2 linked regions of the Thiohalobacter thiocyanaticus genome follow. Each later gene encodes a partner of the first gene's protein in a complex. Links are inferred from orthologs where the notes say so. Each region holds a gene or a part of one and is shown on either strand. Other genes may lie near its edges.

Region 1 (8,105 bases):
CAGCAGGGGGCCGTCGACATGCCGCATGGCGGCACGCTGCTGGGGATTGAGATCTGCCACGGATGGGATGCGCTGCACGGTAGTGAATGAACCGGCATTCTACCCGCTTTCGCCGGGACCATAAATCGTGATTGCAGGTACCGGATTGCGATGGGTTTTGTGATCCGTGTGGCAATTCCGCCCGGCTCGCGGGCACTGTCTCCCGGAGTTGTGAAGGAGGCCGCACAAGGCCGGTCCTGCCGTGCCGATGGGGTGAGCATCCCGTAATCGTATTGAGGCCGCCCCATGCTGGAATCCGTTACCGATCGAATACAGTCCCTGCGCGATTCCTGGCAGCAGCTGCCCGGGCGCTGGCATGCCGAGCACCCCCTGCGCTACCGCGCTGCCGCCGCCGGGCTGGCGCTGTCCGGCTATGCCTGGCTGGTCGCCTTCCCGCTGCTGGTTCTGATCGCCGGGCTGCGCCTGGCCGCCAACGGGCTGCTGCCCGAGACCCCCTGGGGCTACCTCGATCATGCCCTGCTCGCACTCGGCCTGAGCGGCACCCTGGTGCTGGGCCGCGCCCGTTTCGCGCGGCCGGAAGGCGAGGTGGTCAGCCTGAGCGAGGCCCCGAGGCTGCACGCACTGGTTGAATCCGTGCGCCATGAACTGCAGGGTGCCACAGTGCACGAGATCCGCATCACCGGTGAGTTCGACGTGCGCCTGCTGCGCACGCCGGTCAGCGGCTTTCCCCTGGTCATGACCCACACGCTGCTGATCGGCATGCCGGCGCTGCAATGCCTGAGCGAGGCCCAGCTCAAGGCCTGGATCGCCTCCCAACTGGGCGAACTGTCGCGCCAGCGCATGCAGCTCGGCAGCTGGATCACCCAGCTGCGCCAGCTCTGGGTTCAGTACCGCAATCATTTCTGCGCCGGCAGTGGCCCGGCCCGGCTGTTGATCGGGCGTTTCTTCGACCGCTATACCCGGCTGTTCCACCGCTTCACCGCGCCCCTGATGCCGGCCCAGCAGCATGCGCGTGACCGCCATGCCCTGCGTACCCTGGGCTACGAGGACACCGCCGAGTGGATGGTCATGCAAAGCGTTATGGGTCGGTTCCTGGAACAGGATTACTGGCCCAGCGTGCATCACATCGCCGACAAGGCCCCCGAGCCCACCATCAACCCCTACCGCAACCTCGGCGTGCTGCTGCCGCGGCGGCTGGAGACCGATGAGGCCCGGCGCTGGCTGCGCGAGGCCTGGGCCCGCGGCAGCGGCAGCGAGAGCATGCCGTGCCTCAAGCAACGCCTGCAGGCCATCGCCGCCGGCGAGGCGCAGTTCCCCGGGCTGCCCGCGCCGCCCGCGGCCGATGCGCTGCTGGAGGATGCACACACGGGGCTGCTGGAACGCGTCGATGCCGCCTGGCAGGCGCGCGAACGGGATGCCTGGCAACTGCGTCACCAGAAAAGCTGCGCCGAACGCGAGCGTCTGGAGGCGCTCAGAGCCGAGGCCGGCAGCGATGGCCTGCGCGGCCGGCAGGCGATGGAGTTCGCCGCGCTGGTCAAACGCTACGGTACGAGCCAGGAGGCCTGCGACGCCTACGAGCAGATCCTGGCCCGGAATCCGGATGACGCCCGCATTGTGTTCGGCGCCGGCAAGTATTTCACCGGCCTGGGAGAGGAGCGCGGCATCCGGCTGCTGGAACAGGCCATGGAGATGGACAAACGCTATGTCGTCCCTGCCTGCCGGCTGATCTCCGAGTTCCGCAACCGCCGCGGCAACATCACCCGCTTTCCCGCCCATGAAGGACAGACCATCCGCCGGCGGGTGAGCTGAACCGGGCCGAGGCTTGACTGCCGCGCGCCGGCGCCGCATCGTTCACACACGATGACCGCCTCCGCCGCCCGCCCGACCGTCGCCCCCATCACGCCGCTGCAGCAACAGCAGGTGCGGGAGCAGACGCGCCTGTACCTAGGCCGCGGCAACCGGCTGCTCGGATGCAGCGCCCCGTTGCCGGCGATCGACTTCGACCTGCGGGGCCGGGCGGCGGGACAGTTCCGGGTCCGGGTCGGTCGGGCCGGCATCCGCTACAACCCCCGGGTGTTCGCGCTCGACCTTGCAGGCCACCTGCGTGAGACGGTGCCGCACGAGGTCGCCCACTATCTGGTCTGGCAGCGATTCGGCCGGACGGCACCGCACGGCCGGGAATGGCGGGCGCTCATGCGCGCCTTCGGCGCGACGCCGCGGGCCACCGGCGACTATGCGCTGGACGGCGTGCCGGTGCGCCGGCAACGGCGCCATGCCTATCGCTGTGGCTGCCGCCAGCATGAACTCAGCACCACCCGCCATCACCGCGTACAGGCCGGCACGGCCTATCACTGCCGGTCCTGCGGACAGCGGCTGCAGTACAGTAGGTCGGGTTAGCCTGAAAGGCGTAACCCGACGTTTCCGCGGCATGTCGGGTTACGCTGCGCTAACCCGACCTACGCAACCACGAAATTTTCAGACACCGCCCTCGAACCCGAGCTGCCGCCAGGCCTCGTACATCGCCACCGCCACGGTATTGGCCAGATTGAGGCTGCGGCTGTCCGGGCGCATGGGCAGACGCAGGACCCGGTTCGCGGGCAATTCAGCGAGCACCGAGGCGGGCAGGCCGCGGGTCTCGGGGCCGAACAGCAGCGCATCACCGGCGCGGAAGCCGGCCTCGGTGTGACGCCTCCGGCCGCGGGTGGAGAAGGCGAACAGGCGCGCATCGGGCAGCGCCTGCAGGCAGCGATCCAGGTCCGCGTGCAGCGTCACCTCGGCGAATTCGCGATAATCCAGCCCGGCCCGGCGCAGCCGGCGGTCGTCCCAGTCGAACCCCAGCGGCTCCACCAGGTGCAGGCGGCTGCCAGTGTTGGCGCAAAGGCGTATGATATTGCCGGTGTTGGGCGGGATCTCCGGCTGGTACAGGACAACGTGCAGCATATATTGAGTATTGGCGTCGCAGCACGCGCAATGCAACAGACTCGTCATTGCGAGGCGCGCAGCGCCGCGGCACAAGCGAGTTTACGAGCGCAGAACGCCCGCAGGGCGGCCCCGAAGGGGTGAGCGTGGCGAATAATCTCCCACCGTTAGATGCTGCATTATGAGATTGCCACGCTACGCTCGCAATGACGTGCCCGTGACGTCCAAGACAAGTGAACTATGACAGACACGCTATCCGACAAACTGGCCATCGACTTCTGCGGCCTGCACTTCAGCAGCCCGCTGGTGCTGCTGTCGGGTTGCGTGGGCTTCGGCGAGGAGTACACCCGGGTGGCCGGCTTCTCCAACCGCGACGTGGGAGCGATCTGCCTCAAGGGCACCACCGGCGCACCGCGGCTGGGCAACCCGCCGCACCGGGTCTACGAAACCCCGGCGGGGATGCTCAACGCCATCGGGTTGCAGAACCCGGGCGTGGACAAGGTGGTCGACGAGATCCTGCCCACCCTGGATTTCGACGAGACCCGCTTCATCGCCAATGTCTCCGGCTCCACCCTGGAGGAATACGAGGCGGTCACCCGGCGCTTCGACGACTCGCCCATCGACGCCATCGAGATCAATATCTCCTGCCCCAACGTCAAGGAGGGCGGGGTGGCCTTCGGCAACGACCCGGACATGTCCGCGCGCGTGGTCGAGACCTGCCGGGCGGTGACCGACAAGCCGCTGATCACCAAGCTCTCGCCCAACCAGACCGATATCGCCGAGAACGCCCGGCGCTGCATCGAGGCCGGCTCGGATGCCTTCGCCGTGATCAACACGCTGATGGGCATGGCCATCGACATCGACAGCCGCACCCCGGTGATCGGCAACAACCAGGGCGGCCTGTCCGGCCCGGCGATCAAGCCCATCGCCCTGCTCAAGGTGCATCAGGTCGCCCAGGTCTGCCGCGCCCACGGCATTCCCATCATCGGCCAGGGCGGGGTGACCACGCCCGAGGACGCCCTCGAATTCCTCATTGCCGGCGCCAGCGCCGTGGGTGTGGGCACCGCGCTCTTCTACGATCCGCTCATCTGTCAGCGCATCAACCGGGGCATTCTCGACTATCTCGACCGGCACGAACTGGCCTCGGTGAACCAACTGACCGATACCCTCATCCTCAACGGCGCGACGGCCTGCTGACCCGCCGCCTCCCTTCCCGCGTCAAGATATCGACGTAACTTCCGGCACAGGCTGGAAAAAAACCCGCGCCGCACTATAAAGCGCGGCGCGCTGCGTCCGATATCTGTGACATGTATCAACAAATCAACCTCTATCAACCGGTCTTCCGTCACGAGAAGAAGGTCTTCTCGGCGCTGACCCTGTTGCAGCTGCTCGGCATCACCGTCCTGGTGCTGCTCGGGATCTATGCCGGGCTGCGCTGGCAGCTGGCCCAGGTCGAGCACAACCTGGTCGCCCTGGAAACCCAGCACGTCCGCCTCAACCAGCAGATCGATGCCCTGGAACAGGCCCAGGCCGGCAGCGAACTCGAGACGCTGGACAACCGGATTGCGCAGCTGGAACAGCGCCGCGGCCTGCTGGATCAGGTGCTGGAGGAACTGGACAGTTTCCAGGCGCCGGAACGGCGCTTCTCCGCCCTGCTGACCGGCCTGGCCCGGGTGCAGACAACCGACCTGTGGCTGACCCGCATCGAACTGCTGGCCGACGGCGGCGCGACCCTGGAAGGCCGGGCCTGGGACGCCCAGCGTGTCCCCGCCTACCTGGAACAGCTCGGCGCCAGCGATCACCTCGGCGAACTCGGGCTGAGCCAGGTCCGCATCGACAACGGCCCCGAGACCGGGGGCGTGCGCTTCAGTCTCAGCAACCGCCACACCGACAGCGCGCGGCTCAGCCGCCGGGCGGACGGGAGGGAACCGACTTCATGAACATGGACACCTTCAGGAACTGGCAGGCCCGCATCGATGCGCTGTCACTGCGTGAGCGCGCCTTCCTGTTGCTGACCACCGGCCTGATCCTGGGCTATCTCCTCTACCTGCTGCTGATTCAGCCCACCTGGCAGGCCCTGCACCAGGGCCAGGCCGAACTGGAAAGCCTGCAGACACGCCTGACTGCGCTGGAGATCCGTTCCCGCGATCTGGCCAGCGGCCGCGCCACCCCGGAACAGGAACGCCATGACCGCATCGCCGCGCTGCAGGCGCAGCTCGCCGAGCGCGAGTCCCGGCTGCAGGCGCGGCTGGGCGGGGTACTAGCCCCGCAGCAGGCGGCGCAATTATTGCAAAGCATCCTGGCGCAGTCGCGGGGACTGCAGCTGCGCCAGCTGCACAGCCATGCCGGCGCCCCGCTGTTCAACAAGGGCCCGACCGCTGCAACGGACGGCCCGGCGGTCGGCCGCTACAACCTGACCCTGGAGATGGAAGGCGGCTATGACGCCACCCGCCGCTTCCTGCAGCAGGTCGAGCAGCTGCCCTGGACCCTGTTCTGGGACAGCCTGGAGTATGAGGTGAAGGATCACCCTAATGCCATGATAAAACTGAATTTATACACACTCGGACACTCATGAGGACAGCCCCTGCCAAGCCTGCGGTACTGGCCGCCCTGCTGCTGCTGGGCGGCGCTGCGGCCGGACCGGCCGCAGCCTCCACCCTGACCGACCCGACCGCGCCCAACCCGCGCGGACAGGGCGGGGCGCAGGGCGGGGCGGATGCAGGGCTGACCTGGACCCGGGTGACGGAAAACCGCCGCGAGGCCGTCATCAACGGCATCCGGGTGACGGAAGGCGACCGCCTGGGCGGGGTGCGCATCCTGCGCATTCGCCACGGCGCCGTCATGATCGAAACGGCCAGCGGTCGCAGCACCCTGCGATTGCAACCCAACAGGATAAAACAGCGCCCCTGAACGGGCAGGCGAAGGACCGTGACCATGAAATCTCCGACCCCCGCACTCTCCCTGATCCTCGTCGCCGCGCTTGGCGCGGCCGGCTGCCAGCACCTGCCCGAACAGGATGCCCGCAGCGTTGCCCCGAACCTGGAGAGTATCGACACCGCCATGGCCGCAGCCGAAACCGCCCCCCGCGAGGCCGGGCCCGCGCTGCCCCCGCAGGTGCAGGACACGCTGCTGCCCCCGGTTTCGGTGGAATTGCCGGCATCGGCCCGCAGGGTCGAGCCGCGCTTTGACATCGCGGTCAACGCGATCCCGGCCCGGCAGTTCTTCATCGGTCTGGTCGAGGACAGCAGCTACAACATGGTGGTGCATCCCGACGTGGCCGGCAGCCTGACCCTGGACCTCAAGAACGTCAGCGTCGAGGAGGTCATGCAGACGGTGCGTGACGTCTATGGCTACGAGTACCGCCGCAACGGCAACGTCTACCAGGTGATGCCGGCGCGCATGCGCTCGCGGGTGTTCAAGGTGGACTACCTCAATATCCAGCGCACCGGCAGTTCGCGCACCCGGGTCAGTTCGGGTCAGGTCAGCGAGGCCGCCGGCGGCGGCGGTGATGATGATAGCGAGAGCGGCTCCAGCAGCAGCCGTTCCGACAGCGGCAGCAACCGCGCCTCGGTGTCCGGCAGCGAGGTCAACACCCGTTCCGAATCCGATTTCTGGAGCGAACTCAGGGATGCCCTGACCATGCTCATCGGCGAGGAGGAGGGCCGCCGGGTGGTGATCAACGCCCAGGCCGGCATCCTGGTGGTGCGCGCCCTGCCGGGCGAGTTGCGCGACGTGGAGGAATACCTGGCCACGCTGCAGGACGTGGTCCAGCGCCAGGTCATCCTGGAGGCCAAGATCGTCGAGGTGGAACTCAACGAGGGTTTCCGCACCGGCATCAACTGGAGCGCACTGGGCGAGCCGAAGACGGGTCAGACCGTGTTCGGCGGCCAGGCCGGCGGCGGCAGCATCATCACCGACGGTGTATCCGAATTCGCCGGCTCCCCGGTCACCCTGAGCCCGGGCGCAGGCATCATCGCGGCCGAGACCTCCAGCTTCGGCGGTATGAACTTCCTGTCCATCAACATGAACGACTTCACCGCCTTTCTCGAACTGCTCAAGAGCCAGGGCAAGGTGCAGGTGCTGTCCAGCCCGCGGGTGTCCACGGTCAACAACCAGAAGGCCGTGATCAAGGTGGGCACGGATGAGTTCTTCGTCACCGACGTGGAGACCGATACCAACACCACGCTCAACACCACCAACCAGTCGGTCAATGTCGAGCTCACCCCCTTCTTCTCCGGGGTGGCGCTGGACGTGATCCCGCAGATCAGCGCCGATGACGAGGTCACGCTGCACATCCATCCCACGGTCAGCGAGGTCAGCGAGCGCACCAAGAGCATCAATGTCTCCACCGAAACCAGCCTGGAGATCCCGCTGGCCCTGTCCAGCATCCGCGAGTCCGACACCATCATCCGCGCCCGCAGCGGCCAGATCGTGGTCATCGGCGGCCTGATGAAGGACCAGCAGACCAACGAGGTGGCCAAGACCCCGGGGCTGGGCGACGTGCCCATGTTCGGCAAGCTGTTCCAGCACCAGCGCGAACGCAAGACCAAGAGCGAGCTGGTCATACTGCTGCGGCCCATCGTCACCTCCGGCAGCGGCGGTCAGGTCTGGAACGACCAGGTCCGTCAGTCGGCCGAACGCATCGGACGCATGCAGGCGCCGGGGCCTGCCGGGCTGCGCTGAACGCACAGGGAAGGCAAGGGAATGTACCTCGAACACTTCGGTCTGCGTGAGGCGCCCTTCAATATCACGCCGGACACCGGTTTCTACTATGAGTCGCCCAGTCACCAGGAGGCGCTGAACACGCTGCTGGTCGCGCTGCGCAGCGGCACCGGCTTCATCAAGGTCACCGGCGAGGTCGGCACCGGCAAGACGCTGCTGTGCCGCAAGCTGCTCAACAGTCTGGATGAAAGCATCGTCACCGCCTGGCTGCCCAATCCCTTCGTCAATGCCACCGCCCTGCGCATGGCCTTCGCCGAGGAACTGGGGCTGGAATTTCCGCGCAACCTGGGCCAGCACCGACTGCTGAAACTGATCACCGACCGCCTGCTGGAACTGGCCGCCGCCGGCAAACAGGTGGTGCTGCTCATCGACGAGGCCCAGGCCCTGCCGGACGAGACGCTGGAGGCGATACGGCTGCTGACCAATCTGGAAACCGAAAAACAGAAGCTGCTGCTGGTGGTCCT
Region 2 (5,381 bases), 3.0 Mb from region 1 along the record:
GCATGCCTGAGGCCGCAGCGGCCACCCTGCTCGGCTTCGATCACGGCAGGAAAAAAATCGGTGTCGCCGTCGGCCAGACGGTGACAGGGACGGCGCGTGCGTTACAATCGCTCCCCGCCCGCGACGGTCAGCCGGACTGGGGCCGGGTCGCCGCCCTGCTGGACGAGTGGCGGCCCCAGGCCCTGGTGGTGGGCCGGCCGCTGTATCTCACCGGCGATACCAGCGCGACCACGGCCGCGGCCGAGCGTTTCGCCCGCCGGCTGCACGGGCGCTTCGGGCTGCCGGTGCACCTGATGGACGAGCGCCTGAGCTCGCAGGCGGCGCGTCGGCTCGAGACCGGCAATGACGCAGACATCGATGCCCAGTCGGCACGCATCATCCTGCAGGACTGGCTGGACGAACATAAGGAACACTGATGACCCAGACCCCTGTCGAACCCCTGCTGGCCCAGATGGCCGGGGATCTCAGCGCCCTGCTCCAGCGCCGCGGCGTGGAGGATCCGGCCATGGTCGGCATCCATACCGGCGGGGTCTGGGTGGCAAGCGAGCTGCATCGTGCGCTGGGGCTGGAACAGCCGCTGGGCAGCCTGGACATCACCTTCTACCGCGACGATTTCACCCGCATCGGCCTGCACCCCCAGGTCAAGCCGTCGGACATCCCGTTCCAGGTCGACGACCGCCACATCATCCTGGTCGATGATGTGCTGCACACGGGGCGCACCATCCGCGCGGCCATGAACGAGATCTTCGACTATGGCCGCCCGGCCTCGGTGATCCTGGCGGTGCTGGTCGAGCGCGGCGGGCGCGAGCTGCCGATCGAGGCCGACGTGGTCGGCACCCGGCTCAAGCTCAACCTGGGCGAACACGTCAAGCTCACCGGGCCCGAGCCCCTGATACTGGAGATTCACGAGGCGGCATGAGCGGCACCAACCTGCAAGTCGACGATCAGGGCCGGCTGCGCCACTTCCTCACCATCGAGGGGCTTTCGCATTCCATTCTCACCGAGATACTGGACACCGCCGAATCCTTCGCCGGCGTGACCGCCCAGCAGGTGAAGAAGGTACCGCTGCTGCGCGGCAAGACCATCGTCAACCTGTTCTTCGAGGCCAGCACCCGCACCCGCACCACCTTCGAACTGGCGGCCAAGCGCCTGTCGGCGGACGTGCTCAACATCAACATCGACGCCTCCAGCGCGGTGAAGGGCGAGACCCTGCTCGACACCCTGCGCAACCTGGAGGCCATGCACGTGGACATGTTCGTGGTGCGCCACGCCGACAGCGGCGCGGCCCACTTCTTCGCCCGCCATGTGGCCCCGCACATCAGCGTGCTCAACGCCGGTGACGGCCGTCACGCCCACCCCACCCAGGCGATGCTGGACATGTTCACCATCCGTCGGGTGAAGGGTCCGGATTTCGGCCGGCTGCGGGTGGCCATCGTCGGCGATGTCATGCACTCGCGCGTGGCCCGCTCGCAGATCCATGCGCTGAACACGCTCAACACCGGCGAGGTGCGCATCGTCGCACCCAAGACGCTGATCCCGGTGGATGCCGAAGCCCTCGGGGTACAGGTCTATCACGACCTGGAAGCCGGCATCCGCGACGTGGATGTGATCATCATGCTGCGGCTGCAGCGCGAACGCATGCAGGGCGCGATGCTGCCGAGCGAACACGAATACTTCCGGCTGTTCGGTCTGACCGAGCAGCGCCTGGCGGTGGCCGATCCGGACGTCACCGTGATGCATCCGGGGCCGATCAACCGCGGGGTGGAGATGGACTCCCAGGTCGCCGACGGCCCGCGTTCGGTGATCCTGGAGCAGGTCACCCACGGCATTGCCGTGCGCATGGCGGTCATGTCCATGACCATGCGCGCCCACGGCGAAGCCGAGGCCGGGGACAGGCACTGATGGCGGCCAGGAAACCCCGCATACTGATCCGCGGCGGCCGCGTCATCGACCCGGCCAACCACCTCGACGCCGAGGTCGACGTCGCCGTCGCCGCCGGGCGCATCACCGGCGTGGGCGAAGCCGTACCCGACGACTTCAAGCCGGAACTGGAGATCGACGCCCGCGGCCTGGTCGTCTGCCCCGGTCTGGTGGAACTGGCCGCGCACCTGCGTGAGCCGGGCCACGAGAACAAGGCCACTATCGCCTCGGAGACCCGCGCGGCGGCCGCCGGCGGCATCACCACCCTGTGCTGTCCGCCGACCACCGACCCCATCATCGACACCCCGGCCGTGGTGGAACTCATCCGCCAGCGCGCCGAACGCGCCGGCCATGCCCGCGTCGTCACCCTGGGGGCGCTGACCCAGGGGCTGGCCGGCGAGCATCTGACCGAGATGGCCGCCCTCAAGGAGGCCGGCTGCCGCGGTGTGAGCAACGCCCAGTCGCCGATCCTGCATACCGCCGTGGTGCGGCGGGCGTTCGAATACGCCGCCACCTTCGACCTGACCGTATTCATCCATCCGGAGGAGTACTGGCTGGCCAACGGCGGCGTCGCCCATGAGGGCGCCGTCGCCACCCGCCTGGGTCTGCCCGGCATCCCGGCCGCGGCCGAGACCGCCGCCGTGGCCCGGGACCTGGCCCTGATCGAACACACCGGGGTGCGGGCGCACTTCTGTCGCCTGACCCACAGCCGCTCGGTGCAGATGATCGCCCGTGCCCAGTACGACGGCGTGCCGGTCACGGCCGACGCGGCCATCCCGTATCTGTATTTCACCGAGCTGGACATCGCCGACTTCGACAGCCAGTTCCATGTCTACCCGCCGCTGCGCACCCAGCGCGACCGTGAGGGCCTGCGCGCCGGCCTGGCCCGCGGCACCCTGTCGGCCCTGTGCAGCGACCACCAGCCGCACGAGGCCGATGCCAAGCTCAACCCCTTCCCGGCCACCGAGCCCGGCATCTCCGGCCTCGACACCCTGCTGCCGCTGGCACTGCGGCTGGTCGAGGACAAGCTGCTGACCCTGCCCGAGGTCATCGAGCGCCTGACTGCCGGCCCGGCCCGTATCCTGGGGCTGTTCGAACAGGGCACCGGCACCCTGAACCCGGGGGCGGCGGCCGACATCACCCTGTTCGACCCCGAGGCAACCTGGCGCATCGCGCCCGCCAGCCTGCTCAGCCAGGGCCACAACACGCCCTTCATGGGCTGGGAAGTGAAGGGGCGGGTCATGCACACCCTGCTGGGCGGACGGCGGGTGTTCGAGCGCTAGCGACCACTTTTTTACGCGTCATTGCGAGCGCAGCGCGGCAATCTCGTAATGCAGCACCAACCTGTAGGGATTATTCGCTACGCCCACCCCTTCGCACCCATAGAAGCCCTCCGGGTTTCATCATGGGCACCCCACCCTTCGGGTCTGGGCATCGCAATGACGGATCATCGGCTTCCGAAAGCGGTGGATAACCGTTTTCCAAGTGTTCTTCGTGTTCCCTGTGGTTCATAATTGACCCCATGACCACTGCCAAACCCCACCGCGGCACCATCCAGCTGGAAGACGCCGAGATCCTGGACCACGAGGCGCATCCGGGCGAGCAGTACATCCTGCGCGTCCGCAGCCCCGAGTGCGCCCGCCGCGCCGAACCGGGCAGCTTCGCCCATCTGACCTGCGACCCGCTGCTGCCCATGCGCCGGCCGCTGTCGATCATGCGCACCGATCCGGAGGCCGGCTGGGTGGAGTTCCTGTACAAGGTGGTCGGCGCGGGCACCCGACTGCTCAGCCGCCGCCAGGTGGGTGAATCGCTGAGTGTGCTGGGTCCCATCGGCCAGCCGTTCCGGCCGCGCCCTGAACGCCCGCGCACCCTGCTGCTGGGCGGCGGCGTCGGCATCCCGCCCATGGTGTTTCTGGCCGACGCCCTGCGCCGGCAACCGGCGTACAAGCCGCTGGTGCTGATGGGATCCGAAGTCCCCTTCCCCTTCACCCGCCGGCCGTCGCAGATCCTGGTGCCCGGCATTCCCGACGGGGTGATCGCCGCCATGCCGCTGCTGGAGGACTGGGGCGTGCCCAGCCGCCTGTGCAGTCAGCAGGACTTCCCCGGCTGCTTCCAGGGCTATATCACGGATCTCGCCCGTGACTGGCTGGCCGCACTCAATACGCAGCATCTGCATGAGGTGGAGATCTTCGCCTGCGGCCCCCACGCCATGCTGGAGGCCGTCGCCGGACTGGCACGCGAGTACGATCTGCCCTGCCAGGTCTCGCTGGAGGAATTCATGGCCTGCGCCGTCGGCGGCTGCGCCGGCTGCACCGTGCAGGTGGCAACCGAGCAGGGCCCGGCGATGAAACGCGTGTGCGTGGACGGGCCGGTGTTCGATGCGCGGGCGGTGTTTCCCTGAGCTGAACAGCTCAACGCAAAGACGCCAGGACGCAGGGAACAGCAAAGAGCGTAATGGTGACTCCCATGGACAATCACATCGAAATCCATTACTGCAATCAATGCCGGTGGCTGCTGCGCTCGGCCTGGATGGCACAGGAACTGCTGACGACGTTCGCGGACGAGATCACCGAACTCACGCTGCGTCCGGGCACGGGCGGCGTATTCGAGGTCAGCGTCAACGGCAAGCAGGTATGGTCACGCAAGGAAGCCGGCCGCTTTCCGGAGATCACGGAGTTGAAGCAGCGGGTGCGCGACGAGGTCGCGCCGGACAAGGGGCTGGGGCATTCCGACAAGAAAAAGGATTAAAGGCACCCGCCAACATCAAGTCCGCTTCTTCTCCCCGCGCTTGTGGCCGGACAGGGCGTACTGATCCGAGTTGTCGATCTCCAGGTCGGCGATGGCATCGCCGAGCTTGTCCACATCCTCTTCGTCCAGCTTGATCATCAACCGCACCTCGTTGGGCGAGTCGGCGTAGTGCAGGGCGTTGTCATAGCTGATGTCGCCGGCCTTGTAGAGTTCGAACAGGGCCTGATCAAAGGTCTGCATGCCCTGCTCGCGGGAGCGCTTCATCAGGTCCTTCAGACGATGGATCTCGCCATTGCGGATGTATTCCGAGGCCAGTGGACTGTTGATCAGCACCTCGACGGCGGCACGACGGCCCTTGCCGTCAACGGTGGGAATCAGCTGCTGGGCGATCATGGCCTTGAGGTTGAGCGACAGGTCCATCAGCAGCTGGTCGCGGCGGTCCTCGGGGAAGAAGTTGATGATGCGGTCCAGTGCCTGGTTGGCGTTGTTGGCGTGCAGCGTGGACAGACACAGGTGGCCGGTCTCGGCGAAGGCGATGGCGTAGTCCATGGTCTCGCGGCTGCGGATCTCGCCGATCAGGATCACATCCGGGGCCTGACGCAGGGTGTTGCGCAGGCCGATCTCGTAGGAATCGGTGTCCAGCCCGACCTCCCGCTGGGTGACGATGCAGCCGTCATGCTGGTGGATGAACTCGATGGGGTCTTCCAGGGTGA

Evidence for each region.
Region 2: the proteins of CFK21_RS00800 (region 1) and CFK21_RS14735 are in contact, whole or in part, in a crystal structure (PDB 5UE9), measured with the Lactococcus lactis proteins. The link is inferred for Thiohalobacter thiocyanaticus from one-to-one orthologs. Residues at the interface, in WP_025017116.1 of Lactococcus lactis: Gly25, Phe27, Phe29, Glu32, Tyr33, Lys35, Tyr36, Lys48, Phe56, Thr60, Pro61, Arg62, Val63, Ala64, Glu65, Thr66, Ala67, Ser68, Gly69, Met70, Ile74, Gln77, Pro223, Glu251, Phe274, Ala275, Pro277, Phe278; in WP_023189152.1 of Lactococcus lactis: Leu4, Gln5, Ala47, Ser48, Met49, Leu50, Leu51, Arg52, Arg53, Met95, Leu98, Arg223, Met224, Ala225, Cys226, Ile228, Gly229, Ala230, Cys231, Tyr232, Ala233, Val235, Glu236, His237, Asn243, His244, Ala245, Lys247, Glu250.

What each region holds. Positions count from the first base shown.
Region 1 is NZ_AP018052.1:168,522-176,626, forward strand. What follows is about bases 2,245-5,137. They hold CFK21_RS00800 (dihydroorotate dehydrogenase), read left to right. Parts: upstream 2,245-3,159; coding sequence 3,160-4,116; downstream 4,117-5,137. Other genes in these bases: CFK21_RS00790 (SprT family zinc-dependent metalloprotease), read left to right, coding at 2,245-2,397; trmL (tRNA (uridine(34)/cytosine(34)/5-carboxymethylaminomethyluridine(34)-2'-O)-methyltransferase TrmL), read right to left, coding at 2,476-2,940; CFK21_RS00805 (PilN domain-containing protein), read left to right, coding at 4,227-4,859; gspM (type II secretion system protein GspM), read left to right, coding at 4,856-5,137. Also shown: DNA helicase Rep, read right to left, coding at 1-60; CFK21_RS00785 (hypothetical protein), read left to right, coding at 286-1,809; more of CFK21_RS00790, read left to right, coding at 1,861-2,244; more of gspM, read left to right, coding at 5,138-5,494; CFK21_RS00815 (hypothetical protein), read left to right, coding at 5,491-5,829; pilus (MSHA type) biogenesis protein MshL, read left to right, coding at 5,854-7,602; CFK21_RS00825 (ExeA family protein), read left to right, coding at 7,624-8,105.
Region 2 is NZ_AP018052.1:3,175,033-3,180,413, forward strand. The notes cover bases 2,607-5,381. They hold CFK21_RS14735 (dihydroorotate dehydrogenase electron transfer subunit), read left to right. Parts: upstream 2,607-3,442; coding sequence 3,443-4,321; downstream 4,322-5,381. Other genes in these bases: CFK21_RS14730 (dihydroorotase), read left to right, coding at 2,607-3,203; CFK21_RS14740 (SelT/SelW/SelH family protein), read left to right, coding at 4,387-4,668; CFK21_RS14745 (PilT/PilU family type 4a pilus ATPase), read right to left, coding at 4,684-5,381. In the rest of the region: CFK21_RS14710 (YqgE/AlgH family protein), read left to right, coding at 1-10; Holliday junction resolvase RuvX, read left to right, coding at 3-416; bifunctional pyr operon transcriptional regulator/uracil phosphoribosyltransferase PyrR, read left to right, coding at 416-919; CFK21_RS14725 (aspartate carbamoyltransferase catalytic subunit), read left to right, coding at 916-1,902; more of CFK21_RS14730, read left to right, coding at 1,902-2,606.